4 regions of the Kitasatospora sp. NPDC114501 genome follow, and region 1 is predicted to be linked to each of the others. Evidence: riboswitches for the same ligand, from Rfam matches in the RefSeq annotation. Region 1 holds a riboswitch; each other region holds the start of a gene.
What was found. Region 1 has a riboswitch for cyclic di-AMP ahead of ACZ7RU_RS29550 (M23 family metallopeptidase). Riboswitches for the same ligand answer to the same signal wherever they lie in the genome.

Region 1 (7,281 bases):
CACCCCGCCCGCGAACACCCCGATCACCAGGTAGGGGATCAGCCGGAACACCAGCGTGTGCGCCGCCGCCCCGGCCGCGGCGTCCTTGTGGAGCACCAGCAGCACCACCACCCCGGCCATCGCCACCCCGCCCACCAGCGGCGCGACCAGCGTCCGGAACCAGTGCGCGGTCTCCGGGTGCCGTCCCCGCACGTGGAAGTACCCGACCACGGCGAAGGAGCAGAGCGTCTGCACGACCAGGATCGCCATCGTCCCGAGCAGCGCCAGCAGGGTGTACAGGTGCGCGTACGGGTCCATCCCGGCCGCCAGGAACCCCGCCACCAGCCCCACCGCGATCACCGACTGCACCACCGAGGCGACGTGCGGCGAGCCGTGCCGCGGATGGGTGCGGCCGAGTGCCGGGTGCAGCAGCCCCTCCCGCCCGATCGCGTACAGGTACCGGGCGGCGCACTGGTGGAAGGCCATCGCGCAGGCGAACGAGCCGGTGACGACCAGCCATTGGAACACCTTCACCGCCCAGGCGCCCAGGTGCACGCCGAGCGGGTCGAAGAACAGGCTGTTGCCGTCCTTGCCCGGCACCCCGCCGCTCGCCACCGCGACCGCCTGCTCGACCCCGTTGCCGGACACGATCATCCAGGACACGAAGACGTAGAGCAGTCCGACCCCGATCACCGACACCAGCGTCGCCCGCGGCACCACCCGCTTCGGATCCCGGGACTCCTCGCCGTACATCGCGGTGGACTCGAACCCCACCCAGGACCAGAACGCGAAGAACAGGCCGAGCCCGGCCGCCGCCGCACCCGAACTCCCCACCCCCTTCAGCGCGTTCAGCGGGTTCACGGCGTCGAGCACGATCCCGTCCGGCCCGCCGCCGGAGAACAGCACCGCGAACGAGACCGCCCCCAGCACCCCGATCTCCAGCACCAGCGCGACCCCGAGCACCCTGGCCGTCAGGTGCAGGTCGAACCAGGCCATCACCCCGATCGCCGCCACCCCGAACAGCGCGTACCAGCCCCAGCCCAGCTCCACCCCCAGCTGCGAACGGACCAGCCCGCGCAGCGAGTACGCGAAGAAGCCGAGGGCCGAGGCCTCGGTGACGACGTACGCGAGCACCGCGAGCAGGCCCGAGGCCATCCCGACCACCCGGCCCAGCCCGTGCGAGACGTAGCCGTAGAACGCGCCGACCGCGGTGATGTGGCGGGCCATCGCCACGTACCCGACCGAGAACACCGTCAGCACCACGGTCGCCACGATGTACGCGGCGGGCGCGCCGACACCGTTGCCCTGCCCGACGATGATCGGCAGGTTGCCGGTCATCGCGGTGATCGGGGCGGCGGTGGCGAGTGCCATGAACACCACACCGACCAGGCCGACCGAGTCCGCCTTCAACCGGTCGACCCCGCCCGACCCGGGCCGGTCCCTCCCGACCGTCTCCTCCGTCACGTCCCCGCTCCGGACCGCCATCCGGCCTCCTCGCCTCCCGGACCCGCCCGACCGACCGGACCGGCCGGGCGATGACCGTCCGCCAGCATGGCGCGCCGAAGGCACCCGCGGCGCCGACGACCACCCGGCGGAGCAGCGGAGTTGACGCCGTGTTCGACCGCTCGAACGGCATGGCGGGGCCGAACGGCGCGGAAACGGACCCAGCCCCGGAACGGACCCGGCCCCGGAAACGACAGCGGCCGGCCCGGCCGCACGAGGAGGTCCCCGTGCGGCCGGGCCGGCCTGGGCGTGTCCCGCGCCCATGTCCACTGTGCGGCGATCACCCGGTCGAGCGGTCACCCGACATGACCATCCCGGAGGATCGATTCGCCCCGCAGCAGCGGTGGTTCCTGAAACCCTGGAAGCTCAGCGGCTCCGGGTCAGAGCGCGACGCCGTGCGCGCGCAGGTAGGCGACCGGGTCGATGTCCGAGCCGTACTCCGAGCCGTTGCGGATCTCGAAGTGCAGGTGCGGGCCGGTCACGTTGCCGGTGGCGCCGGAGAGGCCGATCTGCTGGCCGACGGTGACGGTCTGACCAATCTTCACACCGATCGAGGAGAGGTGCGCGTACTCGGCGTAGTGGCCGTCGGCGAGCTTGATCTCGACCTCGTTGCCGTAGGCACCGCCGTTGCCGGCCTTGACCACGACACCGTTGGCGACGGCGCGCAGCGGGGTGCCGGTCGCGGCGACGAAGTCCTGGCCGGTGTGGTGGCCGGAGGCCCACATCGAGCCGGCCACGCCGTAGGCGGTGCCCAGCTTCGGGTTGGCCAGCGGGGCGACGTAGCCGGAGGTGGCGGCGGCGACCGGAGTGGCGGTCACGGCCGCGGCCGGAGCGGCGACCTGCGCCTGGGTCTGGAGCTGCGCGGACGGCTTGGCGGCCTCGGTCTTCACCTGGACCTGGGCCTGCGGCTTGGCGGCCTGGGTCGCCGGAGCGGCCGGCTTGGCCGGAGCGGCGGGCTTCGCCGGGGCGGCGGGCTTCGCCGGAGCGGCGGGCTTCGCCGGAGCGGCGTCGGCGGACGGCGCGGCGGCGTGGCCCTTCAGCGCGAGCTGCTGGCCCGGGAAGATCAGGTTCGGGTTGGCGCCGACGACCGAGCGGTTCTGCTCGTACAGGGCGTGCCAGCCGCCGTCGACGTTCTTGGCGTCGGCGATCTTGGACAGGGTGTCGCCGCTGACGACGCGGTAGCTCTCCTGCGCGGCCTGGGCAGCGGCCGGAGCGGCCTGGGCTGCCGGGGCGGCGGCCGGGGCGGCCGGCTTGGCCTCGGTGGAGGCGGCGGCCGGGGCGGCCGGAGCGGTGTGCGCCTGGGCGCTCACCGCGGTGACGAGCGGGAGGACGAAGGACACGCCGGTGACGGCGGTGGCGATGCCGATGCGGGCGGCGCGGGGCAGGGCGATACGACGAGCCTGAGCAGGCATGGAATTTTTCCTCTCCGACGCCTGCGAGGTGAGCTGTCGGGTTCGGGCTGGAGTTGCCCGGCCGCATGCGCGGCTTCACCCCTAGCCGGTCCTGGACGCCCGCGCCCTGAGGCGCGAACTCCGGTCCGGCGACTTACCTGTGGGTCCCCCGCTCCTGCCGTACAGAGTTCGTTTCGAACCACCGGGCGGCGGCAGGACTCGGCGTTCCACCCGGCGGATCCGTCCGGACTGGCCGGGCGGTCGCTGAACTAAAACCCATCCGTTCGGGTGAAGCAATGTCGATCTCTTGAAACGGCAACGATCCCCCCTGGACCGGTGACCCTCCGCAGGCCGGGCCGCACGGTGCGTACACAATCCATTCACCCCCCGCCACTGATCCGCGACCCTGCGCCGAGATCGGCCACGCTGCGCACCCACCCGCTCACCCACCGCCCAACCCCAACACACCCACCGGTGACCCTTGTCACGTGCGCCTCAGCAGCGCAGGATTCGCCCGTGGCCACCTCCGAGGCCGGCACCCTGCGCCTGGGCACCGCGCAGGGTCGCTGGGTACTACTGGCGACGGTGCTCGGCTCCAGCATGGCGATGCTCGACGGCACCGTGGTGAACGTCGCCCTGCCCCGGATCGGCACCGACCTCGGCGCCTCCCTGGCGTCCCTTCAGTGGACGCTGAACGCCTATCTGCTCACCCTGGCGGGCCTGATCCTGCTCGGTGGCGCGCTCGGCGATCGGTACGGGCGGCGCAAGGTCTTCCTGATCGGCGTGGTCTGGTTCGCCATCGCCTCCGCGGCCTGCGCCGCCGCGCCGAACATCCACGTGCTGATCGCCGCCCGCGCCGTCCAGGGCATCGGCGGCGCGCTGCTCACCCCCGGCTCGCTCGCCATGCTCCAGGCGGTCTTCCACCCTGACGACCGCTCGGCGGCGGTCGGCCTCTGGTCCGGCCTCGGCGGGGTGTCGGCCGCGGTCGGCCCCTTCCTCGGCGGCTGGCTGGTGGACGGCCCCGGCTGGCGCTGGATCTTCCTGCTGAACCTGCCGCTCGCCGCCGCCGTGATCGCGGTCACCACCCGCTCGGTGCCGGAGAGCCGGGACGAGGGAGCCGCCGGGCGCTTCGACGTGCTCGGCGCCGTGCTCGCCGCCGTCGCCCTCGGCGCGATCACCTACGCGCTGACCGCGGCCGGCGAGGGCCTGTCCCCCGCGGTCTGGGTCAGCGGGGCGATCGGGCTGGCGCTCGGCGTGGCCTTCGTGGCCGTCGAGCGCCGCACCCCCGACCCGATGCTGCCGCTCGGGCTGTTCTCCTCCCGGCTGTTCACCGCGGTGAACCTGGTCACCCTGTGCGTGTACGCGGCGTTCAGCGGCGTCTTCTTCCTGCTGGTGGTGCAGCTCCAGATCGTGTCCGGGTTCTCGCCGCTGGTCTCGGGCTTCGCCCTGGTGCCGATCACCGTCCTGATGCTGGCGCTGTCCGCCCGGGCCGGCCGCCTCGGCAAGCGCATCGGCCCGCGCGTCCCGCTGACCGTCGGCCCGATGGTGTGCGCCGCCGGGGTGCTGCTGATGCTGCGCACCGGCCCGGACTCCTCGTACTGGGTGGACGTGCTGCCCGCCGTCACGGTGATGGGCTGCGGGATGACGCTGCTGGTCGCGCCGCTCACGGCGACCGTGCTGGCGGCCGTCGAGGTCCGGCACGCGGGCATCGCCAGCGGGGTCAACAACGCCGCCGCCCGCGCGGCCGGCCTGCTCGCGGTGGCCGCCCTGCCGGCGCTGGCCGGGCTGAGCGGCGACGCCTACCGGGTGCCCGCCTCGGTCGACTCCGCCTTCCACACCGCGATGCTGATCTGCGCGGGCCTGCTGGCCGCCGGCGGGCTGATCGCCTTCGCGACCGTACGGGGCAACGTGCTGGCCCCCGAGGAGCAGCCGGTGGCCGAGCCGAACTGCGACTGGCCGTGCGGCACCACCACCCCGCCGTTCGACCCGGGCCACGTCCCCACGACGCGCGAGAACCCCGCCACCGGTCCGGCGGCGGGGCCCTCGGCCCGGAACTGATCAGACGTCAGAGGATGTCGCCCGGCGCGTACTTGGCGGCCTCCGGGTGGGCGGCCGCGACGGCCTCCACCTGGCGGACCACCTCGGCGACCTGCGCACCGGCCGCGCCGGTGAAGGACAGCCGGTCGGCCAGCAGCGCGTCCAGCGCCGCCCGGTCCAGCGGGATCCGCTCGTCGGCGGCCAGCCTGTCCAGCAGCTCGTTCTCCCGGGCGCCCGCGCGCATCGCCAGCGCGGAGGCGACGGCGTGCTCCTTGATGACCTCGTGCCCGGTCTCCCGGCCGACGCCCGCGCGCACCGCGCCCATCAGCACCTTGGTGGTGGCGAGGAACGGCAGGTAGCGGTCCAGCTCGGCCTCGACCACGGCGGGGAAGGCGCCGAACTCGTCGAGGACGGTCAGGAAGGTCTCCAGCAGGCCGTCGAAGGCGAAGAAGGCGTCCGGCAGCGCGACCCGGCGCACCACCGAGCAGGAGACGTCGCCCTCGTTCCACTGGTCACCGGCCAGCTCGCCGGTCATCGAGGCGTAGCCGCGCAGGATGACGGCCAGGCCGTTGACGCGCTCGCAGGAGCGGGTGTTCATCTTGTGGGGCATCGCGGAGGAGCCGACCTGGCCCTCCTTGAAGCCCTCCGTGACCAGCTCGTGGCCGGCCATCAGCCGGATGGTCTTGGCCAGGCTGGACGGCGCGGCGGCCAGCTGGACGAGGGCGGTGAGCACCTCGAAGTCCAGCGAGCGCGGGTACACCTGGCCGACGCTGGTCAGCACGTGGTCGAAGCCGAGGTGCCCGGCGACCCGGCGCTCCAGCTCGGCCAGCTTCTCGGTGTCGCCGCCGAGCAGGTCCAGCATGTCCTGGGCGGTGCCGACCGGGCCCTTGATCCCGCGCAGCGGGTAGCGGGCGATCAGCTCCTCCAGGCGGCGGAAGGCGACCAGCAGCTCGTCGGCGATCGACGCGAACCGCTTGCCCAGGGTGGTGGCCTGCGCGGCCACGTTGTGCGAGCGGCCGGCCATGACCAGCTCGGAGTGCTGGGCGGCCAGCTTGGCCAGGCGCACCAGCACGGCCACCGTACGGTCGCGCACGTGCTCCAGCGACTGGCGGATCTGGAGCTGCTCGACGTTCTCGGTCAGGTCCCGGGAGGTCATGCCCTTGTGGATCTGCTCGTGCCCGGCGAGGTCGCTGAACTCCTCGATGCGGGCCTTCACGTCGTGGCGGGTGACCCGCTCACGGGCGGCGATCGAGCCGAGGTCGACCTGGTCGATCACCCGCTCGTAGTCGGCGACGGCGTTCGGCGGAACCTCGACGCCGAGGTCCTGCTGGGCCTTCAGGACGGCGAGCCACAGGTGGCGCTCGAGGACCACCTTGTGCTCGGGGGACCACAGCTGGGCCAGGGTCGCCGAAGCGTACCGGGAGGCCAGGACATTGGGGATCTGGGGCTTCGCGCTCACGCTTCGCAAGCCTAACAGCCGAGGTCACGCCCCTCGCAGCCGCCAGGACGCTACGCCCGTAGAGCCCTGGCGCTACTGCGCGCCGCCCGTACGGCCGGCCAGCACCGGCAGCACCTGGGCGCAGATCGAGTGCAGGGCGATCCGCTGCTCGTCGGTCATCGCCTCGAAGGCCTGGTGGGTCCTGGCCATCTCGCCGCGGATCAGGTTCAGGATCTCCCGACCCTCGGCCGTGATCACCACGATCTTCACCCGGCGGTCACCGGCGGCCGCCTCCCGGTTGGCCAGGCCCAGCGACTCCAGCCGGTCCACGATCCCGGTGACGTTCGACGCGTCGCAGCCCAGCCGCCCGGCCAGCGCCCGCATCGGCACCGGTTCCTGCACCGCGCCCAGCGCCTTGGCCTGCGACGAGGAGAGCCCGTGCCGGGCCGCGGCCGCCGCGAAGTCCTGGAAGTACGCGGCACCGACGGAGGCCAACGCCTCCATCAACTCGGCGTTGGTCGGTACGGTCGTCGTCGCTGTCGAACCCATGGGGCCAGCGTACGACCAGGTGCTTCAGTAACTCAAGATTTGAGCACGGCAACCGTCGTCGAGCCGTCCCGCGGCCGCCCCGAGTTCAGAGCACCAGTTGGTCGAACAGCCGCCGCAGCTCCGCGTCCGGGTCCGCGGTCAGCCCGGTGTGCACCGGCCCCGGCTGGACGATCGCGCTGCGCGGCGCGGTCAGCCAGCGGAACCGCTGCCCGGGGCTGTCGCCCGCCGCCGGACCGGCCTGCGGGCCGCCGTGGCAGACCGCCTCGATCCCGTGCAGCGCCCGCCGCACACCCTGCACGTCCGCCACCGGGTCCAGCGCCAGCAACCGGGCCTGGTCCAGGTGCGTACGGGCGGCGAGGTGCGAACTCTGCCGGCAGTACAGCA
Region 2 (7,281 bases), on a different contig from region 1:
GATCAACGGCTTCAGCGAGAAGATCGACGCGCCCTTCATCTCGCCGGACGACCGCTCCGCGATGTGGATGGCCGTCCAGCACCTCGCGGAACTCGGGCACGAGCGGATCGGGCTGGCCGTCGGTCAGCGCCGGTACGTGCCTGTGCTGCGCAAGATCGAGGGCTTCACGGCCGCGATGCGCGACGTGCTCGGGCGCACCGGGGAGGAGGCCGAGAACCTCGTCCACCACACGCTGTTCAGCGTGGAGGGCGGGCACGCGGCGGCCGGCGCGCTGCTCGACAAGGGCTGCACGGCGATCGTCTGCGGGAGCGACATGATGGCACTCGGGGCGATCCGGGCGGTGCGGCAGCGCGGGCTGTCGGTGCCGCAGGACGTGTCGGTGGTCGGCTTCGACGACTCGCCGCTGATCGCCTTCACCGAGCCGCCGTTGACCACGATCCGCCAGCCGGTCGAGGCGATGGCGACGGCGGCGGTGGACGCGTTGCTGGAGGAGGTCGGCGGAAACGCCGTCCAGCGCGGCGAGTTCATGTTCCAGCCGGAGCTGGTGATGCGCGGGTCCACCGGGGCCTGCGCGCGCTGAGCGCCGGCCGTCACGGCCGACGCAGGGGCCCCGGAGGGCGGTTGCTCTCCGGGGCCCTTCGGCGTGCGCGCGGTCGGCTGACGGGGTCCGGGGGCGGTCGGCTGCCTCGGGCTCTCGGGAGGTCAGCCCTCCTGGGTGGTCGGGCGGTCGACGGTTAGCCGGTGTCCGTCGGCGGCCTCGCCGGTGCGGGTCTCGGTACGGCGGCCGCGGGCCAGGTAGTCGTGCAGGATCAGCTCGACGGCGTCCTGTGGGTTCTTGGTGCCGGAGAGCATCATCGCGTCGATCGCGAGATTCGCGTCGAGGGTGACGGTGACCTGGGTCATGTGGTTCCTCCTCGGGTGCAGAGCAGCAGCATGCCCGTTGGGAGGAGGTGTCCACCACGGGATTCGGCGGATCCGCGGGACAGAGCCAGGGCGGCCGGGGGGAATGCCGGAACCCCCGGGGAGAGCGACCAGACTCTCCCCGGGGGTGGCGGGTGGTCAGCGTTCGGGTGACAGCTGACAGATGACAGATGATGAAATCTGTTATCTGTTATCTGAAATCTGTCAGCTGTCACCCGTCAGCCGTCGGCTGTTCGCCGTCCTCAGACCCGGCCGGCGAAGTCCGGGGCCCAGTTGGCGATGGTCTGCTCGCGGACGCCCGAGCTCGGGTTGGCGGCCTCGACGTACTTGCCGTTGCCGACGTAGATCGCGACGTGGTAGACGCCGGAGTCCTTGCCGTTGTTGGACCAGAACAGCAGGTCGCCCGGCTGGAGACTGTCCAGCGAGACGTGGGTGCTGGCGGCGGCCTGGTCGGCGGCGACGCGCGGGACGGAGATGCCCGCGGCGCGCAGCGCGGCCTGGGTCAGGCCGGAGCAGTCCCAGCCGCCGTTGCCGGTGCCGCCGTAGACGTACGCCTGACCGACCTTCGACTCGGCGAAGGACACCGCGGCGGCCATGCTGCCGGTGGCGGCCGGGGCCGGGGCCGGGGTCTGGGGCTGCGGAGCGGGCTTGGCGGCCGGGGCCTGGGGCTGCGCGGTCGGCTTGGCGTTCACGGCGCCGCCGTCCGCGGACTGGCCGGACTTCTGCGAGCGGTCGAACCAGGTGAAGTCCGAGCCCGACTTGTCGGCGGACGAGCCGTCGAAGGACAGGTGCTGGCCCGGGTAGATGGTGTCCGGGCCGTCGGCCAGGGTGCCGCGGTTGAGCTCGTACAGCCGCTGCCAGCCGCCCTGCACGTTGTGCCGGTCGGCGATCGAGGACAGCCAGTCGCCCTCGACCACGGTGTAGTCGCCGCCCTGGGCCTGCTGCTGGCGCTTCTGGGCCCAGTCGCTCCGGCTGCCGGAGGCGGCGGAGTCGGTGGCGGCCTGGGCGCCGTCCTGGGCGGGCGCGGCGGGCTTGGCGGCCGGGGTCTGGGCCTGCGCGGGCTTGGCGGCGGGCTTCGCGGCCGGAGCGGCCGGCTTGGCGCCCTGGGCGGGCGTGGCGGTGGTCGAGCCGGCCGTGGAGCCCGCCGAGGTGTCGACGGCGGCCGGGGTGCCGCCCTTGGTCAGGCCGGCCTTGACGGAGCAGACGGGCCAGGCGCCGGGGCCCTGCGAGGCGAGGACCTTCTCGGCGACGGCGATCTGCTGGTCCTTGGTGGCCAGGTCGGCGCGCGCCGCGAAGGCGGTGCCGCCGAAGGCGGACCAGGTGCTGGAGGTGAACTGGAGACCGCCGTAGAAGCCGTTGCCGGTGTTGATGCTCCAGTTGCCGCCGCTCTCGCACTGGGCGACCTTGTCCCAGGTGGCGACGGTGGCGGCGGAGGCGGTGCCCGAGGTGAGGCAGGGGACGGTGAGGCCGACGCCCGCGACGCCGAGGGCGGCGATCACGCGGCGGGTGCGGCTGGACAGGCTGGTGCCGTTGGTGGGCAGCATGAAGACGCGGTCCTCTCCCACGCCTGCGAGGTGAGCTGTCGGATTCGGGCTGGAGTTGCCCGGCCGCGCGGTGAGCGCGGCTTCACCCCTAGCCCTGGACCGTTCCGGAGATCGGTCCGGGGCGACTTACCTGTGGGTCCCCCGCTCCTGCCGTGGTGCGTTTTCGCGATGCCAGGACATCCGACGGCAGGACTCGGCGTTGCGGATGAACCGGGTTCGTGTGGTCACGAACGGGGAGCACGTTAATCAGACTTAAGTTCAAACTGCAAATGCCTGTGACGCGCATCACGGTTTAGTGAGAACTGCCAAAATTGCAGGCGACCATGATCGTAAATGATCGTTTTCGAGCAATTCTGTTGCGGAAACCGACAACTGGCTATGCCTCAGGAGTGACATGACGGCGCGTTGAATCGCGGAAGAGTGTGCTCCGGAGGCGAGCGGGGCGGCCGTGATTCACGTGTCCGTGCGCGCGTTCCCTATTTCCCTTCAAATAGCGCCAGAACGGACATTCCACTTCCTTGCGCCCGGTTCCCGTACGGGACCAATGCGAAGGGCCCGGAACGCGAACCGTTCCGGGCCCTTCGGCGCGCGCGAACCGGCGCGCGGTGTCGACTACTGCCCGAGGGACCCCTCGGCGGCCGCGTGGGCGCCGCGAACGCCCTCCAGGGCCCCCTCGGCCTCGGCGGCGGCCGCGGCCTCCGCCTCGGCCCGCGCCAGGTCCTCCGCGGACGGCATGGGCAGCGCGGCCAGGTAGGTGGAGGCGATCAGCTGGCCGACCGACGGGTAGGCGCCCAGCGGCGCGGCCGACGGGCAGCCGGTCTCCTCGGCGGCGGTGGCGAGCAGCTCGGAGTCCGCCTCCGGGCCGATCACCAGCGGGGCCAGCGCCGGGCGCTGCGAGCCGGTGTCCCTGAGGTGGTTGACGGCCGCGGCCACCGAGCCGGGCACGTCGAGCGCGGCGGCGACGACCGGCACGGCCAGCCGCGCGGCGAGCAGCACGCCGGTGATGCCGGCCGCGGCGGCCGCGTCCTCGCCGCCGACGGTGGTCAGCACCACGCCGTCCGCGGCGGTCGCGATGGCGAACAGCCGGGCGCGGTCGGCCCGGGCCAGCCCGGCCTCGGACAGCCGGACGTGCACGGCCTCGGCCAGCAGCGGGTGCGGGCCCAGCGGGTCGGTGACGGGAGCGCCGTACTCGGCGGCGAGCGCGTGAAGCTCGCTCAGGAAGGTGTGCGGGCCGGGCACCAGCGGCACCAGGACGGGCATCGGCAGCCCGGCCTCGGCGGCCAGGGCCAGCAGCTCGGCCACCGTGCGGTCCTCGCCGCCCGCGCCCTCGGCGCCGTTCCCGGGGAGGTAGCCGACCGCGGTCTGGACGCCGTTCTGCTCGGTGCGGACGATCGAGAGCAGTTCCTCGACGACCGAGCGGGACTCGGGCCCGGCGGTCGCGGGCACGGCGAGCACCAGGGCCGGGGCGCCGGCCGGGATCTCGGGGCGCTCGGGACGACGGTGGCGCCCCCGCGCACGGGAGCCTGGAGTGCGGACGGGCAGTGGCGCGCCCGGAATGGCTGCGGTGCTCATGCCGGAGATCGTAGGACATCGGCCCGTCGGGCTTGCAGTCGGCTGCCGGACGGGATCCGCGTGGTCGCGGTGCGGACCCCGTGCGAACCCGGTGCGTCTTCGGCACCGGTCCGGGCGCTTTGCCTACAATCCGGACATTCCTCACCCAACCCCCGTACGGTCTCCGGTGGTTACCACGACGCGATCCGAGTGGGCGGGCGTTGCACCTGGGGTGCGTGAGATGTCTCACAGCACGAGGATGGTTTGACGCAGGGTCACGGGGGTGCGACTCCCGGCGCTCGAAGATCAACATTCAGCGGGGAAGTGCTCACGGCCGGTTATCACGAGCCCGGTGATTCATCGGCTATGTCCGTTTACGTACCGTCAGGAGAAGGGCCGTGAAGAGTTGGCGAATGCGGGTAAAAGGCCTGGTGCACCTGCAACGTCCCGTGCTGATGCACGTGCACTGCGGCTATCATCGCGTCAAGTGAGGCGTTGTGCCGGACCGGTACGGGGCCGGCCCGTTCGTTTCGGCGGCGCCGGGGGCGCCGCGCTGGACGACAACTCCGGAGCTCTTCGGGAGATTTCTATGCACGACTCGCAGGACACGCACGGCTCGTACGACCCCTACAACGGGATGGCCGCGGCCGATCTCCAGGGGGTGGTCTGGCAGAAGAGCCGGCACAGCAACTCCCAGGGCAACTGCGTCGAGTTCGCGGCGCTGCCGGGAGGCGATGTGGCGATGCGCAACTCGCGGTTCCCGGACGGTCCGGCCCTCATCTACACCCGGGCCGAGATCGCGGCCCTGCTGCTGGGGGCGAAGGACGGGGAGTTCGACCACCTGGCGGTCTGACCGGCCGCCGTGCTCCATCATCGGGGGGCCGTCGTGGGTGCCGACACCACGACGGCCTTTGTCTTTCTCTCTTCCGGATGTCACCGCTCCGGGAATCGTTGCTCCCGAAACCGCCGCCCCGGTTGTCGCTCCTCCGGAGGCGTCCGACGCTGCGGTGTCCGACGCTGCGGTGTTCGATCCGGAGGCGTCGCCCCGGCGGCCGCCGCCGGATTCGCCCGGCCGCCGGGCCGCCCTGAGCCGCTCGCGGGTCCGTGGCGCGGGAGGTCCCGGGCTCCGTGGCACCGGAGATCCGCGGCGGGGCCTGGCGGAAGGGTCGCCCGGGGTGTGGTCCTCCCGGGGCTTCCCTCGACCGGCCGCGCGCCGTCCGGCGCGGAGTCCGTCCTGGGCGCGAGGCCCGTCCTAGGCCGAGCGCCGATGCCGTCCGCCGACCTCGACGGGGCCGTCGAGCGGTGAGCGGCCGCCGAGTTCGGGGTGTCCGTCCAGCGGGGAGCCGTCGACCTTCTCCGCCTCGAACATCGCCCAGACCACCTTGCCGCTGCCCAGCGGGTGCCAGCCCCAGGAGCGGCTGAACGACTCCACCAGGTGCAGTCCGCGTCCCGACTCGGCGACGAAGTCGGCCTCCCGGGCGATCGGGCCGATGCTGCTCGGATCGCTCACCGCGCAGACCACCTGGGGTGCGCGGTGCACCAGGCTTATTCGGATCGGCAGCCGGCCGCCCGCGGTCGGCTGCACGGGAAAGTCGTACTCGCCCTGGATGCCGCCCGGTTGATCGGGCCGTGCGCCGATCGCGTGCCGGAGGGCGTTGGTCACGAGTTCCGAGGCCACCAGCGCGACGTCGTCGAACAGCTCCGTCAGGCTCCAGCGCTGGAGCGTGCTTCGAGCGAAGTCGCGCGCGGTTCTGACGGCTTCGAAGCGAGGAGCGAGCGTACAGGTGACCACAAGGGGGTCAACCGCCAAAGCCGTACCGGTGCTCATGAAGAGCTCCTCCCATAAGGGGGCGGACACGGCTGGACCCGCCGGGGTCATGCCGGTCACCTCCGACTCGCTCGGCCGCTCGGCCGCCCCCTCGACCAGGCGCCCGCGCACTCGGACGCCCGATGACGCGGGGGACGCCGTCGGGTCGGTGCACGGAGTCGCGCGTGGGGTCGACGCGGAGCCCGCGGGATTGCCAGGGATGTGCAGGTGCACGTGCACCATGGTGGTGTGCGCTCACTGCAGATGCAAGAGTCGATTCACGTGCAGTCGCACTATTGGCATATGCAAGCGCCGAATGCACGTGCATCCTGGTGCACGGAGTGCGGAACTGATAGGAACATCCGTCAGTATCGGCACCGTGAGCGCTCAACTGATGGCAGACTGTGCGCTGTTTGCCCTAGGTGGAGGTTTCGACCGCATGACCACAGTTCAGCCGGGCGGCGGCTCGATGGTCCGCCGGATCCTCCTCGGCTCGCAGCTTCGCCGCCTGCGCGAGGCGCGCGGCATCACCCGCGAGGACGCGGGCTACGCGATCCGGGCCTCCGAGTCCAAGATCAGCCGCATGGAGCTCGGCCGCGTCAGCTTCAAGGAGCGCGACGTCGCCGACCTGCTCAGTCTGTACGGCGTGGACGACGGCATCGAGCGGGAGGCCCTGCTCGGCCTCGTCCGCGAGGCCAACAAGTCCGGCTGGTGGCACAGCTTCAACGACGTGCTGCCGGGCTGGTTCCAGACCTACGTCGGCCTGGAGGAGGCCGCCCAGCTGATCCGCACCTACGAGGTGCAGTTCATCCCCGGGCTGCTGCAGTCCGAGGAGTACGCACGGGCGGTTTTCGGCCAAAGTCGGCCGGTCATCAGCGAGGAGGAGGTCGAGCGGCGGGTCAGCCTCCGGCTGCGGCGCCAGAAGCTGCTGGCCGAGGGCGCCAGCCCGCGCCTGTGGGCGGTCATCGACGAGGCGGCGCTGCGTCGGCCGGTCGGCGGGCCCAAGGTGATGCGCGGTCAGGTGCAGTACCTGATCGACGTCGCCGAGCAGGCCAACGTGGTGATCCAGGTCATGCCGTTCCGGTTCGGCGCGCACGCGGGCGAGTCCGGGGCGTTCACGATCCTGCGCTTCCCGGAGCAGGACCTCGCGGACGTGGTCTACCTGGAGCAGCTCACCAGCGCGCTCTACCTGGACAAGCGTGACGACGTCGACGCCTACATCCAGGTCATGGAGCGGCTCTGCGTGGACAGCCTCACGCCGGAGCGCACGATAGACCTGCTCGCCTCGATCCTGAAGGAACGCTGAGCCGTTGCCGCCCGGGGCCTGTGAGCCCCCTCCCTCGCGAGGCCCCCGGTAGCGGTTCGCCAGGCCGCCCACCCGCCGTCAGCCGCGGGCCGGCGGCCGTTCGCGTTCCGGCGGGGTCGGGTGCGGCGGGCGACCCAGCTCCCAGGCCAGCT
Region 3 (7,281 bases), on a different contig from region 1:
GTCCAGGGTTCGCAGTACCCACCCGAGACCGGTCAGGCCGGCCTCCGGGTCGCGGTCGACGAGTTCGCGGAACGGGGCCACGTTCCCGTTCGGCCTGCCTCGCGGAGCCGTAGCGCCAGGTCGTCGAGGGCGTCCGCCAGCGCGGTGGCATCGTCGGGTGCCCCCGTACCGTTCCAACAGGGCGACGGTCTCCTCGCAGGACGCGACCGACTCGGTGAACCGCCCCACGGCGGGCAGCAGCCTGTCGTCGGACTGAAGGGCCAGGGCGAACCGACAGGGGAGCAGCCGGACGGCGCGGCGGTGCAGGGCGGCGCAGGCGGCGGCCTCGGCCCGGGCGGCGCGGTCGCCGTCCCGGGGGAGGTGGTCGGGGATCGGGGCTCCGCCGACGGTCAGTTCGGCCCCCGCCGCCTCGCTCCGGTGGCCCGGCGGATCCCGTCCGGCACCGCCGTACCGCCGCACCCCCGGAGGGCGGCAGAGTAGGTTCGGAGTGTGACGACGAATGCTGTGCCGACGAATGTCCCGGGCGCGAAGCTGATCCTGCTGACCACCACCCACCGGGTGGCTCCCGGCCTGCTGGCGTGGCCGGCGTGGGAGGCGTTGCGGTCGGCGGGGCGGGTGTTGGTGGGGGACGAGGGGCATCCGCAGGTGGCGGCGGTGCGGCAGGCCGGGGTGGCGGTGGAGGCCGTGCCGCCCGGGTCGGCGCCCGCGCTGGCGCGGCTGCTGATCGGGCAGCCGGCCGGGGCCGGGCCGACGGTGTGGCTGGGCAGCCCGGACGGGGATCCGGGGCTGACGGACGCGCTGGCGCGGCTCGCGGTGGAGCACGCCGGCGAGGTGCCGGAGATCGAGGTGCTGCCGGGCTCGTACGACCTGCCGGGGTCGCGGCTGCTGGACCTGGTGACGGTGATGGACCGGCTGCGCTCCCCGGGCGGCTGCCCCTGGGACGCCGAGCAGACGCACGAGAGCCTGGTGAAGTACCTGGTCGAGGAGGCGTACGAGCTGGTCGAGGCGATCGAGGAGGGGGACCGGGGGACGCTGCGCGAGGAGCTGGGCGACGTCCTGTTGCAGGTGTTCTTCCACTCCCGGATCGCCGAGGAGCACCCGACCGAGCCGTTCACCGTCGACGACGTGGCCGGGGACATCGTCGAGAAGCTGATGTACCGGCACCCGCACGTGTTCGGGGATGCCGAGGCCGTTGGCGCCGCCGAGGTGGAGGCGAACTGGGAGCAGCTGAAGGCGGCCGAGAAGGCGGACCGCGAGTCGGTGCTGGACGGCGTGCCGGCCGGGCTGCCCTCGCTGGCGTACGCGGCGAAGCTGGTGTCCCGGGTGCGCCGGGCGGGCTTCACCGGGGTGCCGGACGAGCCGTACGAGCTGCCGGCCGAGCTGACCGCCGACTCGGCGGGCCGGCTGCTGCTCGCGGTGGCGCAGCGGGCGCACGACGCCGGGGTGGACGTGGACGCGGCGCTGCGGTCGGCCGCGCGCGGTTACCGGGACGCGGTGCGCGCGGCCGAGGGCCTCGGGCCGGACGGGGAGTAGCGGTTCAGGCCGCCTTGGCGGCGGGCTCGGGGCGCCGCTGCGGCGGGACGAGCTCGCCGATGGCCTCACCGACGAGGACGACCAGTTCGGCGAGCCGCTCCAGGTCGAGGTGGTCGGGCAGCTCGGCCAGCGAGATGATCCGCTCGCCGCCCGGGCCGGCCACGGCGAACAGGTCGATCGGCCCGAGGTGCTTCTCGGCGGTGTCCACGAGGGCGGCGACGTCACTGGGGCGGCGGATGTCGCCGCAGACGCCGACGACGGGGCAGCCCGGCCGGTCGAGTTCGGCGGCGAGGTCCTCGGCGATGCCGACGTGCTGGTCGGCGATCAGCATGCCGACGGTGCCGGCCGCGGCGAACCGGCGGGCGAGGCCCGCGCCCGACCCGCCGTCGAGGACCGCGACGACGACGACTGACCCGCTGACCCGCATGGTCTGCTCCTCCCTGTGGGCGACACCGCACCGGCGCCCACGCGTACTGCGGAGGATCGTAGGCACGTCCCGACCCCCCGCAACAGGGATTACCCCTCAGGTGACCAGACTCACGCCCGCCCCGCGGCCAAGAGTCGGCCAAGAGCTGTCCACGGACCGGCCACGGACCGTCCAGGAACCGGCCACGGGGCGGCAACGGAGCGGCCACCGGCCGTTGGCGCGCCGGCCGCGGTCCGTCGGGGGAGGGCGGTCCCGTCGCACCGGATACGGTCGGTCCATGCCAGCTCAGCCCCACCCCGCCCGGCCCGCCGCCGCGCCGTCCGACGCCCCCGCCCCGCAGCTGTTCACCTGGGAGTTCGCCGCCGACCCGTACCCCGCCTACGCCTGGCTGCGCGAGCACGCCCCGGTGCACCGCACCACCCTGCCGAGCGGCGTCGAGGCCTGGCTGGTGACCCGGTACGCGGACGCCCGGCAGGCGCTCGCGGACGGCCGGCTGTCGAAGAACCCGGCGCACCACAGCGAGCAGGCGCACCGCACCGGCCGGGTGGGCATCCCGGGGGAGCGGCAGGCGGACCTGATGACCCACCTGCTGAACATCGACCCGCCGGACCACACCCGGCTGCGCCGGCTGGTGTCGAAGGCGTTCACCCCGCGCCGGGTGGCCGAGTTCGAGCCGCGGGTGCAGCAGCTCACCGACCGGCTGATCGACGGCTTCGCACAGCGCGGTTCGGCGGACCTCATCCACGAGTTCGCCTTCCCGCTCCCCATCTACGCGATCTGCGACATGCTCGGGGTGCCGTCCGAGGACCAGGACGACTTCCGCGACTGGGCCGGCATGATGATCCGGCACGGCGGCGGCCAACGCGGCGGCGTGGGGCGGGCGGTGAAGCGGATGCGGGCGTACCTGCTGGAGCTGATCCACCGCAAGCGCGCGGACCTCGGGGACGACCTGATCTCCGGCCTGATCCGGGCCAGTGACCACGGCGAGCACCTGACCGAGAAGGAGGCCGCGGCGATGGCCTTCATCCTCCTGTTCGCGGGCTTCGAGACCACCGTGAACCTGATCGGCAACGGCACGTACGCGCTGCTGCGCAACCCGGAGCAGCGCCGGCTGCTGCAGGAGTCGGTGGCGCGTGGGGAGAGCGCGCTGCTGGAGACCGGGATCGAGGAACTCCTGCGCTACGACGGGCCGGTGGAGCTGGCGACCTGGCGGTTCGCGACCCGCCCGCTGACCATCGGCGGGGTGGACATCCCGGTCGGCGACCCGGTGCTGGTGGTGTTGGCCGCGGCGGACCGCGACCCGGCCCGGTTCGCGGCCGAGAACACCCTGGACCTGGCCCGGACGGACAATCCCCACCTGGGCTTCGGGCACGGCATCCACTACTGCATCGGCGCCCCGCTCGCCCGGCTGGAGGGGCGTGCCGCGCTGGCCACACTGCTTTCCCGGCTGCCCGATCTGCGGCTCGCGGAAAGCCCGGAGAACCTGCGCTGGCGCGGTGGTCTGATCATGCGTGGGCTGCGCGAACTGCCGGTGGAATTCAGTCCGGAGAGCCGCTCCCCGCACACGCCTCCGCAGGCCCCGTCCGGGCCCGCGAGCCGCTGAGACCACGCTGACGGGGCGTCGCCGATCGCCTGCCGGCGGGGGTGTGAACAACCATCAATCCGGACATAACCCCGCTGTTGGTAGGCGATCGGACACGGGCCGTAATTGTCGTGTGATATCGACGATATGAGCTTGTGATTGGTCTGATGTTCTGTCTACTCTCCCTGGAGTTCGCAGCTGCGGACCTCGTGCGCGGAACGCCGAATCCTGCCCGCCGCGCCACGGGAAACCGACCAGACCCTGGGCAGGGGCGGGGGACCCAGGTTTGTTGCCGTCTCCCACGGCTTGGGGTGAAGCCGCCCGAGCGGAATCGTTTCCGCTTACGGCGGCCGGGCCACCTCCCGGTCCGAACCCGACAGCTCACCTCGCAGGCGTGCGGAGAGGGACCTCTTCATGCTGTTCGTCGGAACCGGCCGTCACCGTCGTCGCACCCAGACCGAGAAGGCCATCGCCGTCGCCGGTGTGGCCGGCGTCGGACTCGCGATGCCGCTCCTCACCGCCACCGGCGCCTCCGCCGCCCCGGCCTCCACCTGGGACTCCGTCGCCCAGTGCGAGAGCGGCGGCAACTGGAGCATCAACACCGGCAACGGCTTCTACGGCGGCCTCCAGTTCACCTCCAGCACCTGGAAGGCGTACGGCGGCACCGCCTACGCGGCGCAGGCCAACCAGGCCGGCAAGGCCCAGCAGATCGCGGTCGCCGAGAAGGTCCTGGCCTCGCAGGGTCCGGGCGCCTGGCCGGTCTGCTCCCAGAAGGCCGGCCTGACCAAGGGCGGCGCCCCGGCCGTGGTCGACACCTCCTCGGACGCCAAGCCGCAGTCCGCCCCCAAGCAGCAGGCCCCGAAGCCCGCCGCCAAGCCGGCCGAGAAGCCGGTCGTGCAGAAGCCGGTCGCCCAGAAGCCGGTGCAGAAGCCCGCCGCGCAGCCGGTCCAGCAGGCCGCCCCGCAGCAGCAGGCACAGCCGCAGACCCCGGGCTTCTCCGGCCAGGCCGGCTGGGACGCCGACGCCAAGGTGTACTGGTACCAGAACAACGGCGCCTGGTACTGGACCAGCCACCAGAGCGTCTACCAGCAGTACGCCGGCCAGGCCGCCGCCCAGCCGCAGTACGCCCCGCAGGCCGCGCAGTCGGCCCCGCAGGCCGGCGGCCACGACTACACCGTCCGCACCGGTGACACCCTGTCGACCATCGCCGCCGCCCAGGGCGTGTCCGGCGGCTGGCACGCGCTGTACGACCAGAACCACGCCACCGTCGGCGGCGACCCGAACCTGATCATGCCCGGCCAGGTGCTGCACCTCGGCTGAGCCGTCGGCTCCGGTGCCGACGCCCGTCGGCGCACGACGCCGACACCGTTCCACCCCGCCGTCCGAAGGGGGCCGGTCCTACCGGCCCCCTTCGTCCGTATTCGCCCGCTCCGGTGGGACAAGCTGGGACAAGCAGGTGAACTACCGGTGCGTAGCGGGGCCACACGCTGAGACGGGACCGAGGCGGAGGTGGTCCCGGGAGCCCGGGCGGTTAGGCTCTGGTCGTAACGACTCCGCAATCGTCCTGCTGACAGCACCACCGTCAGACCGGACCCTGCTTCCGCAAGGAGATGCCTCGTGCCGTCCATCGATGTCGTCGTAGCCCGTGAGATCCTCGACTCCCGCGGCAACCCCACGGTCGAGGTCGAGGTCGGCCTCGACGACGGCAGCACGGGTCGTGCCGCTGTCCCGTCGGGTGCCTCCACCGGTGCCTTCGAGGCCCTGGAGCTGCGCGACGGCGACAAGAACCGCTACTTCGGCAAGGGCGTCGAGAAGGCCGTCCTGGCCGTCATCGAGCAGATCGGCCCGGAGCTGGTCGGCTACGACGCCACCGAGCAGCGCCTGATCGACCAGGCCATGCTGGACCTGGACGCCACCCCGGACAAGTCCTCGCTCGGCGCCAACGCCATCCTGGGCGTCTCGCTGGCCGTCGCGCACGCCGCCTCCGAGGCCAGCGACCTGCCGCTGTTCCGCTACCTGGGCGGCCCGAACGCCCACGTCCTGCCGGTCCCGATGATGAACATCCTCAACGGCGGGTCGCACGCGGACTCCAACGTCGACATCCAGGAGTTCATGATCGCCCCGATCGGCGCGGAGTCCTTCTCCGAGGCCGTCCGCTGGGGCGTCGAGGTCTACCACACGCTCAAGGGCGTGCTGAAGGAGCGCGGCCTGTCCACCGGCCTGGGCGACGAGGGCGGCTTCGCCCCGAACCTGGACTCCAACCGCGAGGCCCTGGACCTCATCGTCGAGGCCATCCAGAAGGCCGGCTACGTGCCCGGCCGTGACGTCGCGCTGGCCCTGGACGTCGCCTCCTCCGAGTTCTACGAGAACGGCGCCTACCAGTTCGAGGGCAAGGACCTCACGTCCGCCGAGCTCATCGAGTACTACGCCGAGCTGGTCGCCGCGTACCCGCTGGTCTCCATCGAGGACCCGCTGGACGAGTCGGACTGGGACGGCTGGAAGGCCATGACCGACAAGCTGGGCGACAAGGTCCAGCTGGTCGGCGACGACCTGTTCGTCACCAACCCGGCCCGCCTGGCCCGCGGCATCGAGACCGGCACCGCCAACGCGCTGCTGGTGAAGGTGAACCAGATCGGCTCGCTGACCGAGACCCTGGACGCCGTCGAGCTGGCCCAGCGCAACGGCTACCGCTGCATGATGTCGCACCGCTCCGGCGAGACCGAGGACGTCACCATCGCCGACCTGGCCGTCGCCACCAACTGCGGCCAGATCAAGACCGGTGCCCCGGCCCGCTCCGAGCGCGTCGCCAAGTACAACCAGCTGCTGCGCATCGAGGAGATCCTCGACGACGCCGCCGAGTACGCCGGCCGCGGCGCCTTCCCGCGCTTCAAGCACGAGGGCTGACGCGCACGGCCCGCACGAGGGCCGGGCGCTCCCGGTAGCGCACGCCTGACCGGTGCCCCGCCGTTCACCCCGTAGGGTGGACGGCGGGGCACCGTCGCGACCAGGAGGGGATACGGGAGATGGCTGGCTGGAGGATCCCGGGCTTTTCGGCCCGGCCCCGGTTCACGAGCCGGGCGACCGTCCTCGTCCTGGTGCTCTGCTCGCTGGTGGCGATCCTCGCCTACCCGACGCGGCAGTTCATCTCCCAGCGCGCCGAGATCTCCGCCCAGCGGGCGAAGGCCGACCACGCGCGCCAGCAGGTCGAGCAGCTGCGCCGGGAGAAGGCCCGCTGGCAGGACCCGGAGTACGTCAAGGCGCAGGCCCGCGCCCGGCTGCACTACGCGGTGCCGGGGGAGACCCCGTACATCGCGGTGGACCCGGCCGGCCAGGCCGCCCGATCCTCCGGGCCCGCCGCACCCGCCTCCTCCGGCGGTACGGCGCAGGCCGCCAAGCCCTGGTACGCCAGCATCTGGGACTCGGTGGACGCCGCCGACACCGCCGCGGCGGCCCCCGCCGCCCCCCTTCCCCTCCCACCGTCCCCCGTTGGAGACACCTCCTCCCATGACCACTGAGAACCACCCCACCGTCTCCGACGCCGACGTCGCGGCCATCGCCGCCCAGCTCGGCCGGGTGCCGCGCGGCCTGCGCGGCGTGGCGCACCGCTGCCCCTGCGGCAACCCGGACGTCGTGGAGACGGCTCCCCGGCTGCCGGACGGCACGCCGTTCCCCACGCTCTACTACCTGACCTGCCCCAAGGCCGCCTCGCTGATCGGCACCCTGGAGGCGGAGGGCGTGA
Region 4 (7,281 bases), on a different contig from region 1:
TGGGCCGCGAGCCGAGCCAGTCCGGTGAGATCCGCAAGGTCCGGATCGACGGCGCGGTCAGCCGGCTGTCCACCGAGGGCTACGTCTACCTGCCCCCGCAGTACTTCCAGCCGGAGTACGCCCAGAAGCAGTTCCCGGCCGTGATCGTCAGCACCGGATTCCCAGGAATCGCGGAGAACCTGATCACCCGCTTCAACTACCCGGGCGCCGCGCTCAAGCTGCTGCAGGAAGGCCGGATGCAGCCGACCGTCATGGTCCTGGTGCGCCCCTCGCCCGCGCTGCCGCAGGACACCGAGTGCGAGGACGTCCCGAACGGCCCGCAGTCCGACACCTACTTCACCAAGGACGTGCCCTCGGCGATCCAGGCCAGCTACCGGGTCTCCACCGACCCGCAGGCCTGGGCCTTCATGGGCAACTCGACCGGCGGCTACTGCGCGCTCAAGCTGGCCATGCGCCACCCGGACGTCTTCCCGACGGCCGTCGCCCTCTCCGCCTACTACGACGCCGCCGACGACCCGACCACGGGCGACCTCTTCGGCGGCAGCAAGCAGCGCCGCGACGAGGCCAACCTGATGTGGCGGCTGAAGAACCTGCCGCAGCCGAAGGTGTCCGTGCTGCTGGCCGGCACCAAGAGGGGCGACGGCGGCTACCGGCAGGAGACCGAGGCCTTCGTCGACGCGGTGCGGAGCCCGATGAAGGTCTCGTACAGCATGCTGGAGAACGGCGGCCACAACTTCGAGACCTGGAGCGCCCTGCTGCCGTCCTCGCTGGAGTGGCTGTCCCAGCACCTCAAGGTGCCGAACCAGACCGTCTGAAACCCGAACGAGCGCGAGCCCGATCGAGCGGACCTCAACGACCGAACCCCCGGAGCGGTGGCTCCGGGGGTTCGATCGTCCCGCCGCTCAGGCCACTCGCTCCAGCGTCCCGGTGTGCAGCTCGCCGACCCGGCCGCCCTCGCCCTCGAAGGTCCAGAAGGCCCGCACCGTCAGCTTGCCGAGGTCCATCACATGGCTGACGGTGATCCCGCTCTGCTCCGTCCAGCTGACGAAGTAGATCTCCGGTGCGACCTCGGCGACGTGCAGCCGCACGTCCTCCCACTGGCCCGCGGACTCGCCGAGGCCCTCCCAGCGCAGCCGAGTGCCGTCGGCCGAGTAGGTGTTGCGGAAGGCCGCGCCGTTGTCGGCCTGGAAGAGGTAGGTGCGGCCGGCGAAGGCGGGCAGGGGCGCGGTCATGGTGGGGCGGGTCCTCGTCTCTGTCAGGTCGTGTCTGTCGGGTCGTGGCGAGCATCCGGTCGGGCTCGCCGCTCTTGTGCACGGCGGATGATGTCAGACTCCCAATTTATCCGACCGGGCCCACTCGGTCAGGCACTCGCCACGGTACGGTCCGCCACCACGCTGCCACCACGCCGCCGCCAGGTCACCACGAGGCCGCCGCCCGGGTGTGGGACCGGCGCGGACGGCACCCACGACCAGGCCGACCGGGCCCGGGCGAGCCCGGAGCGGAACCCCGGCCCGGCCCCCTCCCGGAAACCGATCAACTCGGCTGCCACCCTGCGTCGTTGATCGACACCACTGTGAGCTGCGCGACAACGGGGCGGGCCGGGTTGTCCGTTCACGGACGACCTGCCTAGCCTGCAACGGTCGTCCGCCCTCGCGGACCCCGCCGCCGGGACGCCGAGTCCTGTCCACCCGCCGGCGGGTCACCGAGCACCACAGCGGACGGGAGCGGGGGAACCAAGGTCAGCGCCCGGCCCGTACGCCTCCCGCGTGCGGGCCGCGGCTAGGGGTGAAGCCGTCCCACCGGCGGCCGGGCAACCTCAGCCCGAACCCGACAGCTCACCTCGCAGGCGTCGCAGAGGTCACCCCATGCCCCAGCCTGCCAGCTCCACGCACCGGCCCGTGCTCGCCCCCGTGGCCGCCCGCCGTCGCGGCCCGCGCCACGCCCGTCCGTCCCACCGGGGCCGCAACGCCGCCCTCGCCGCCACCGGGGCGCTCGCCATCAGCGGCGCCGGCCTGCTCGGCCTGCCGTCCGTCAGCGGTGCCCAGGCCGCCACCGCGCCGACCGTCACCCAGGACCGGCTCGCCCCCGCGACCATGGTCGCGGGCAAGGCCACCACCGCCTCGCTCGGCCTGCACTCCTCGGCCTGCTTCACCGCGAAGACCGTCGGGGTGGGTGTGCGTGACGCGCGCGGCACCAACCTCGACTTCCCCGGCAACGCCTCCAACGTGCAGATCTGCCCGAGCGGGGTCAACTTCACCAGCGGTGCGCGCACCCTGCCCGCCGGGACGTACACCGAGTTCGGCTTCTGGCAGGACCTCGGCGGCAGCTGGCACAACCTGCCCTCGCAGCAGCTGGTGGTCTCCGCCACCGGGACGTCCACCCCGGCCCCGGCTCCGACGGCGACCACCACGCCGACCACGACCCCGACGGCCACGTCGACCCCGACGCCGAGCACCACCCCGAGCCCGAGCGCCCCGGCACCGGCCTCCCCGGTCGCCGGCAAGTCGCTGACCTGGTCGGACGAGTTCAACGGTGCGATCAGCTGGGGTCAGCGCTGGGTCGGCGACAAGAGCACCGCGTACCGGTACGGCAACCACAACCCGGACGACAACAAGCTCGACTGGCTGAACAGGAACAACGTCAGCGTCGCCAACGGTGTCGCCACCTTCACCGCCACGTCCGGCGGTCCGGTGCTGGAGAACGGCAAGCAGTCCTGGAACACCGGCTTCCTGACCACCGAGGGCTCCGGCGAGGGCTTCCAGGTCAAGACCGGCGACTACGCCGAGACCAGGGTCAAGCTGCCCGCCGGAAGCGGCGCCTGGCCGGCCCTGTGGACCTGGAAGAACGGCAACGGGGAGATCGACTCCTTCGAGTACCACCCCGACAACCCGAACCTGCTGGAGCTGACCAACCACGTCAACCCGGGCAACGGGAAGTACTACACCGACGCGAGCGCGATCGCGAAGGACCAGTGGGTGACCATCGGCACCTACTACGGCGCCAACTCGGTGGACTGGTACGTCAACGGCGTCAAGGTCTTCTCGGACGGCAAGGGCGTCGGCGCCACCTGGTCGGCGTACCTGATCCTCAACCTCTCGGTGTGCGCGGGGCAGTACCACCCCGCGCCGCAGGGGACCGCCCCGATCACCTTCGCCGCCGACTACGTCCGCGTCTACCGGTAGGACCGGCGCTCCGGCAGGACTGGCGCCGGGAGGACGGCCGGGCCGGCGGCCCCCCGTCGGCATGAGGATCCCGTCGACAGGAGGGTTCCGCGGACGGGAGGGTCCCGCCGGTAGGGCCGCTCCTACCGGCGGGACCAGGTGGCTCAGGAACGGGCGGTCGTCTCGACCACCGTGATGTCGAACGGCTGCCGGTTGTTGGCCTCGTTCCGGTCGTCCGCGCTGCGCACCGTGACCGCTCCGCCGCTCAACCTGCCCGCCGGCAGCCCCGGGTCGAGCCGGACCGGGATGAGGGCGGTCGCGCTGCGGGCCTCCGGCAGACCCGGGCCGAACACGCACCGCACGATGCGGCCGTGGCCCATGACCTGGCAGTCGGACGGGAAGTACGGGCCCTCCGCGGTGACGCCCTCCGGCAGGGCGACCACGACCGTGAACGGGGACGCGGTGGTGTCCGGGCCCCCGTTGCCGACGAAGGCGTGGACGGTGGTGGTGCCGCCGGGCGTGGCCGGGTCCGGGTCGAGCCGGATCACCTCCAGGTCGGAGTCGGACGTCCGAGCGGCGGCCGGCGCGGGCAGCGTGGAGGCCTCGGACGTCCCGGACCCGGCCCCGGTGCCTGTCCCGGGCCTCACCGGGGCCGGCAGGGTGGAGGCCTCGGGTGTCGACGGCGCGGGCAGGGTGGAGGCCTCGGGCGTCGACGGCGCGGGCAGGGTGGTCGCCATGGCCGGGCCCGCCACGACCTCCAGCGCGGGCCGGGGCTCGGGCCGTCGCAGTGCCCAGGACGGGTCGGTGGCCAGCACCGTCACCGCGCACCCCGCCGCCACGGCCGCGACCAGTCCGGCCCCGCCGAACCTCCGGCCTCTCGCGGTGCGCCGCGTGCCACGGCCCTGCCCGCCACCGCCCGGCCACTCGCCACCCGGTGCGTCGCCGCCCCGGACCTCACCGCCCCGTACGCCGTCCCGCACGCCCCGGTGTTGCTGCTCCATCCCCGCTCACCCTGCCCTCGCATCCCGGCCGCCCGCGCCGTTGCGGGCCGCGTCGGCACCAGGGTGGCGGAGCCGCCGCCCGGGCCCGGTGGCAACCCGCCCGTCGTCCGCCCGAACGGATGACGCGACGGGCAGCCCCGACCGCATCGGCCCGCAGCGGGGGTTGACGGGCGGTCAGGGGGCGAGGACCTGCCCCAGCCGGGTCGCGATCTGGTGCATCACCGGTACCAGCGAGGCGGCCCCGGCCTGTTCCTCCAGGGCCCGGATGCGGGCCTCCGGTCCGGAGACCGAGAGCGCGGTGGGCGTCGGCGCGCCCGGGACGGCGAGCGCGATGCAGCGGACGCCGATCTCCTGCTCCTGGTCGTCGACCACGTATCCGCGCTCGCGCGCCTCGGCGAGCTGGCGCAGCAGCTCCTGCGGGTCGGTGACCGTGTACTCGGTGTGCGCGGGCAGCGGGTTGGGGCCGAGGACGGCGCGCGCCTCGTCCTCGGGCAGCTGGGCGAGCAGCGCCTTGCCGACGCCGGTGCAGTGCGGCTGCACCCGTCGGCCGACCTCGGTGAACATCCGCATCGAGCGTCGCGACTGCACCTGGCCGACGTACACCACCTCGCCGCCCTCCAGCACCGCCAGGTTGGCGGTCTCGCCGGTGGCCTCCATGAGCTCGGCCAGGTACGGGCGGGCCCAGCTGCCGAGCAGTCGGCCGGCCGTCTCGCCGAGGCGGATCAACCGGGGGCCGAGGGTGTAGCGGCGCGCGGTGTCCTGGCGGACATAGCCCTGCTGGACGAGGGTACGAACCAGTCGGTGGATGGTCGGCATCGGGAGGCCGGAGGTGGTGGAGAGCTCGCTGAGCGTGGCCACGCCGCCGGAGTCGGCCAGCGCCTCCAGGAGTTGGAAGGCGCGCTCGACGGACTGCACGCCGCCGCCCGGGCGGTCGGCGCCTGTCGTCGATGCTGGGTCGGGGGTCGCAGCCACCGGCGTTCCCTTCGCTGTCGGGGAGGAGTGGAGTCCCGGCGATCTCTTCAACCTCTTCAACAAATCGTTGAAATTCTGTATCGCGGAAACTAGTCTCCACCTTACAGAATCGAACTCGCTCACTGCGGGTCCCGATCGAGGAAGTCTCCCGAGCGAGTTCCCCGAGAAAGTTCCCTGAGGAAGTTCCGGAAGGAGTTCCCGCCGGAGCTTCCTTCGCCAGGCCCAACCGTCTTAGGAGTGTGCTGCTCATGGCTGCAGATCAGGGGCCCTCGCCCAGCCTCCGGCCGGGGTTCTCCCCAACCGCCTCCACCGCCGCCGCTCCGGTCGTCACTGTCGCCGGTCCCCGCGTCCACCGGGCGGAGGAGGTCCTCACGCCGGAGGCGACCGCCTTCGTCGCCGGGCTCCATCGCGCCTTCGAGGGGCGCCGACAGGAACTGCTGGCCCGGCGCAGGACCCGTCGCGCGGAGATCGCCGCCACCGGCACGCTGGACTTCCTCCCCGAGACCGCCGGGATCCGGGCCGGGGACTGGAAGGTCGCCGAGGCGCCGCGCGCACTCCAGGACCGCCGGGTCGAGATCACCGGTCCGACCGACCGCAAGATGGTCGTCAACGCGCTCAATTCCGGGGCGGGGGTCTGGCTCGCCGACTTCGAGGACGCCACCTCCCCGACCTGGGAGAACGTGGTCGGCGGCCAGGTCAACCTGATCGACGCCTTCGAAGGCCGGATCGACTTCACCGGCGCGACCGGTAAGGCGTACACCCTCAAGCCCGCCGCCGAACTCGCCACCGTCGTGGTCCGCCCGCGCGGCTGGCACCTGGACGAGAACCACCTGCTGGTCGACGGCACCCCGGTGGCCGGCGCGTTCGTCGACTTCGGCCTCTACTTCTTCCACAACGCCGCCCGGCTGCTGGCCAGGGGCGCCGACGACCCCAACTCCGGTCCGTACTTCTACCTGCCGAAGACCGAGAGCCACCTCGAGGCCCGGCTGTGGAACGACGTGTTCACCCACGCCCAGGCCGAACTCGGCATCCCGTACGGCACGATCCGGGCGACGGTACTGATCGAGACCATCACCGCCGCGTTCGAGATGGACGAGATCCTCCACGAGCTGCGCGACCACGCGGCCGGGCTCAACGCCGGGCGCTGGGACTACCTGTTCTCGATCGTCAAGAACTTCCGCGACGCGGGCGGGCACTACATCCTTCCGGACCGCAACAGCGTCACCATGGCCTCGCCGTTCATGGCCGCCTACACCCGGCTGCTGGTGCAGACCTGCCACCGGCGCGGCGCCCATGCGATCGGCGGGATGGCGGCGTTCATCCCGAGCCGCCGCGACCCCGCGGTCAACGCGGCCGCGCTGGAGAAGGTCAAGGCGGACAAGGACCGCGAGGCCCGCAACGGCTTCGACGGCTCCTGGGTCGCCCACCCCGATTTGGTGCCGGTCGCCCGGGCCTCCTTCGACGCGGTGCTCGGTGAGCGGCCCCACCAGAAGGACGACCCCGGCCCGGCGGAGCCGGTGACCGCCGCCCAGCTGCTCGACATCGCCGGCGCCGGTGGCACCTGCACCCGCGCGGGGCTGCACAACGCCGTCCAGGTCGGCATCCGCTACATCGAGGCCTGGCTGCGCGGAGTGGGTGCGGTCGGCATCTTCAACATGATGGAGGACGCCGCCACCGCCGAGATCTCCCGCTCGCAGATCTGGCAGTGGATCCACAACGGGGTCGTGCTGTCCGACACCGGTGAGAAGGCCACCGCCGAGCTGGTCCGCACCCTGGTCGCGGCGGAGCTGGCCGAACTCCTCGCCGAGCTGGGCGAGGAGGCCTATGGCGCGGGCCGCTGGCGCGAGGCGGCCCAGCTCTTCGAACAGGTCGCCCTGGCCGAGGAGTTCGTGGACTTCCTGACCCTCCCCGCGCTTCCCCTGCTGGGCTGAGCGCGGCGGTCCACCACTTCGTTCCGTGCGTTCGAACGAGTCCGGCCGTCCCCTCGTCGCCGTGCGGAACGGCCCTTTCCACGTAAGGAGTTCACCCATGGCGCGTATGTTCTTCAACGGCCAGGCGATGGTCGGCGGCCCCTTCCACGCCAAGGTCGCCGACTCGCTGATCGGGCCGGCCCGGACCGCCCCCGGCTACCGCTTCTTCTCCATCGA

Region 2: it holds a riboswitch for cyclic di-AMP, as region 1 does, so the genes downstream of both, ACZ7RU_RS36690 (transglycosylase family protein) here and ACZ7RU_RS29550 (M23 family metallopeptidase) in region 1, are expected to answer to the same signal.
Region 3: it holds a riboswitch for cyclic di-AMP, as region 1 does, so the genes downstream of both, ACZ7RU_RS03890 (LysM peptidoglycan-binding domain-containing protein) here and ACZ7RU_RS29550 (M23 family metallopeptidase) in region 1, are expected to answer to the same signal.
Region 4: it holds a riboswitch for cyclic di-AMP, as region 1 does, so the genes downstream of both, ACZ7RU_RS23080 (glycoside hydrolase family 16 protein) here and ACZ7RU_RS29550 (M23 family metallopeptidase) in region 1, are expected to answer to the same signal.

What each region holds. Positions count from the first base shown of each region.
Region 1 is NZ_JBVKDS010000017.1:197,810-205,090, forward strand. Features, by position in the region: gene ACZ7RU_RS29545 (APC family permease) at 1-1,464, opposite strand, end outside; gene ACZ7RU_RS29550 (M23 family metallopeptidase) at 1,863-2,894, opposite strand; cyclic di-AMP (ydaO/yuaA leader) riboswitch at 2,898-3,035, opposite strand; gene ACZ7RU_RS29555 (MFS transporter) at 3,390-4,931, shown strand; gene purB (adenylosuccinate lyase) at 4,939-6,378, opposite strand; gene ACZ7RU_RS29565 (MarR family winged helix-turn-helix transcriptional regulator) at 6,442-6,897, opposite strand; gene ACZ7RU_RS29570 (DUF3037 domain-containing protein) at 6,983-7,281, opposite strand, start outside.
Region 2 is NZ_JBVKDS010000035.1:246-7,526, forward strand. Features, by position in the region: partial or broken gene ACZ7RU_RS36680 (substrate-binding domain-containing protein) at 1-580, shown strand, start outside; gene ACZ7RU_RS36685 (hypothetical protein) at 703-903, opposite strand; gene ACZ7RU_RS36690 (transglycosylase family protein) at 1,164-2,486, opposite strand; cyclic di-AMP (ydaO/yuaA leader) riboswitch at 2,473-2,635, opposite strand; gene ACZ7RU_RS36695 (sirohydrochlorin chelatase family protein) at 3,078-4,037, opposite strand; gene ACZ7RU_RS36700 (DUF397 domain-containing protein) at 4,606-4,869, shown strand; gene ACZ7RU_RS36705 (ATP-binding protein) at 5,269-5,844, opposite strand; gene ACZ7RU_RS36710 (helix-turn-helix domain-containing protein) at 6,263-7,129, shown strand; gene ACZ7RU_RS36715 (TetR/AcrR family transcriptional regulator) at 7,208-7,281, opposite strand, start outside.
Region 3 is NZ_JBVKDS010000002.1:68,331-75,611, forward strand. Features, by position in the region: gene ACZ7RU_RS03875 (nucleoside triphosphate pyrophosphohydrolase) at 490-1,533, shown strand; gene ACZ7RU_RS03880 (SDR family NAD(P)-dependent oxidoreductase) at 1,538-1,960, opposite strand; gene ACZ7RU_RS03885 (cytochrome P450 family protein) at 2,238-3,563, shown strand; cyclic di-AMP (ydaO/yuaA leader) riboswitch at 3,785-3,951, shown strand; gene ACZ7RU_RS03890 (LysM peptidoglycan-binding domain-containing protein) at 3,957-4,862, shown strand; gene eno (phosphopyruvate hydratase) at 5,160-6,446, shown strand; gene ACZ7RU_RS03900 (FtsB family cell division protein) at 6,566-7,057, shown strand; partial or broken gene ACZ7RU_RS03905 (DUF501 domain-containing protein) at 7,029-7,281, shown strand, end outside.
Region 4 is NZ_JBVKDS010000012.1:134,999-142,279, forward strand. Features, by position in the region: gene ACZ7RU_RS23070 (alpha/beta hydrolase) at 1-815, shown strand, start outside; gene ACZ7RU_RS23075 (phenolic acid decarboxylase) at 903-1,232, opposite strand; cyclic di-AMP (ydaO/yuaA leader) riboswitch at 1,698-1,864, shown strand; gene ACZ7RU_RS23080 (glycoside hydrolase family 16 protein) at 1,866-3,182, shown strand; gene ACZ7RU_RS23085 (hypothetical protein) at 3,326-4,162, opposite strand; gene ACZ7RU_RS23090 (IclR family transcriptional regulator) at 4,337-5,134, opposite strand; gene aceB (malate synthase A) at 5,383-7,065, shown strand; gene ACZ7RU_RS23100 (allophanate hydrolase-related protein) at 7,163-7,281, shown strand, end outside.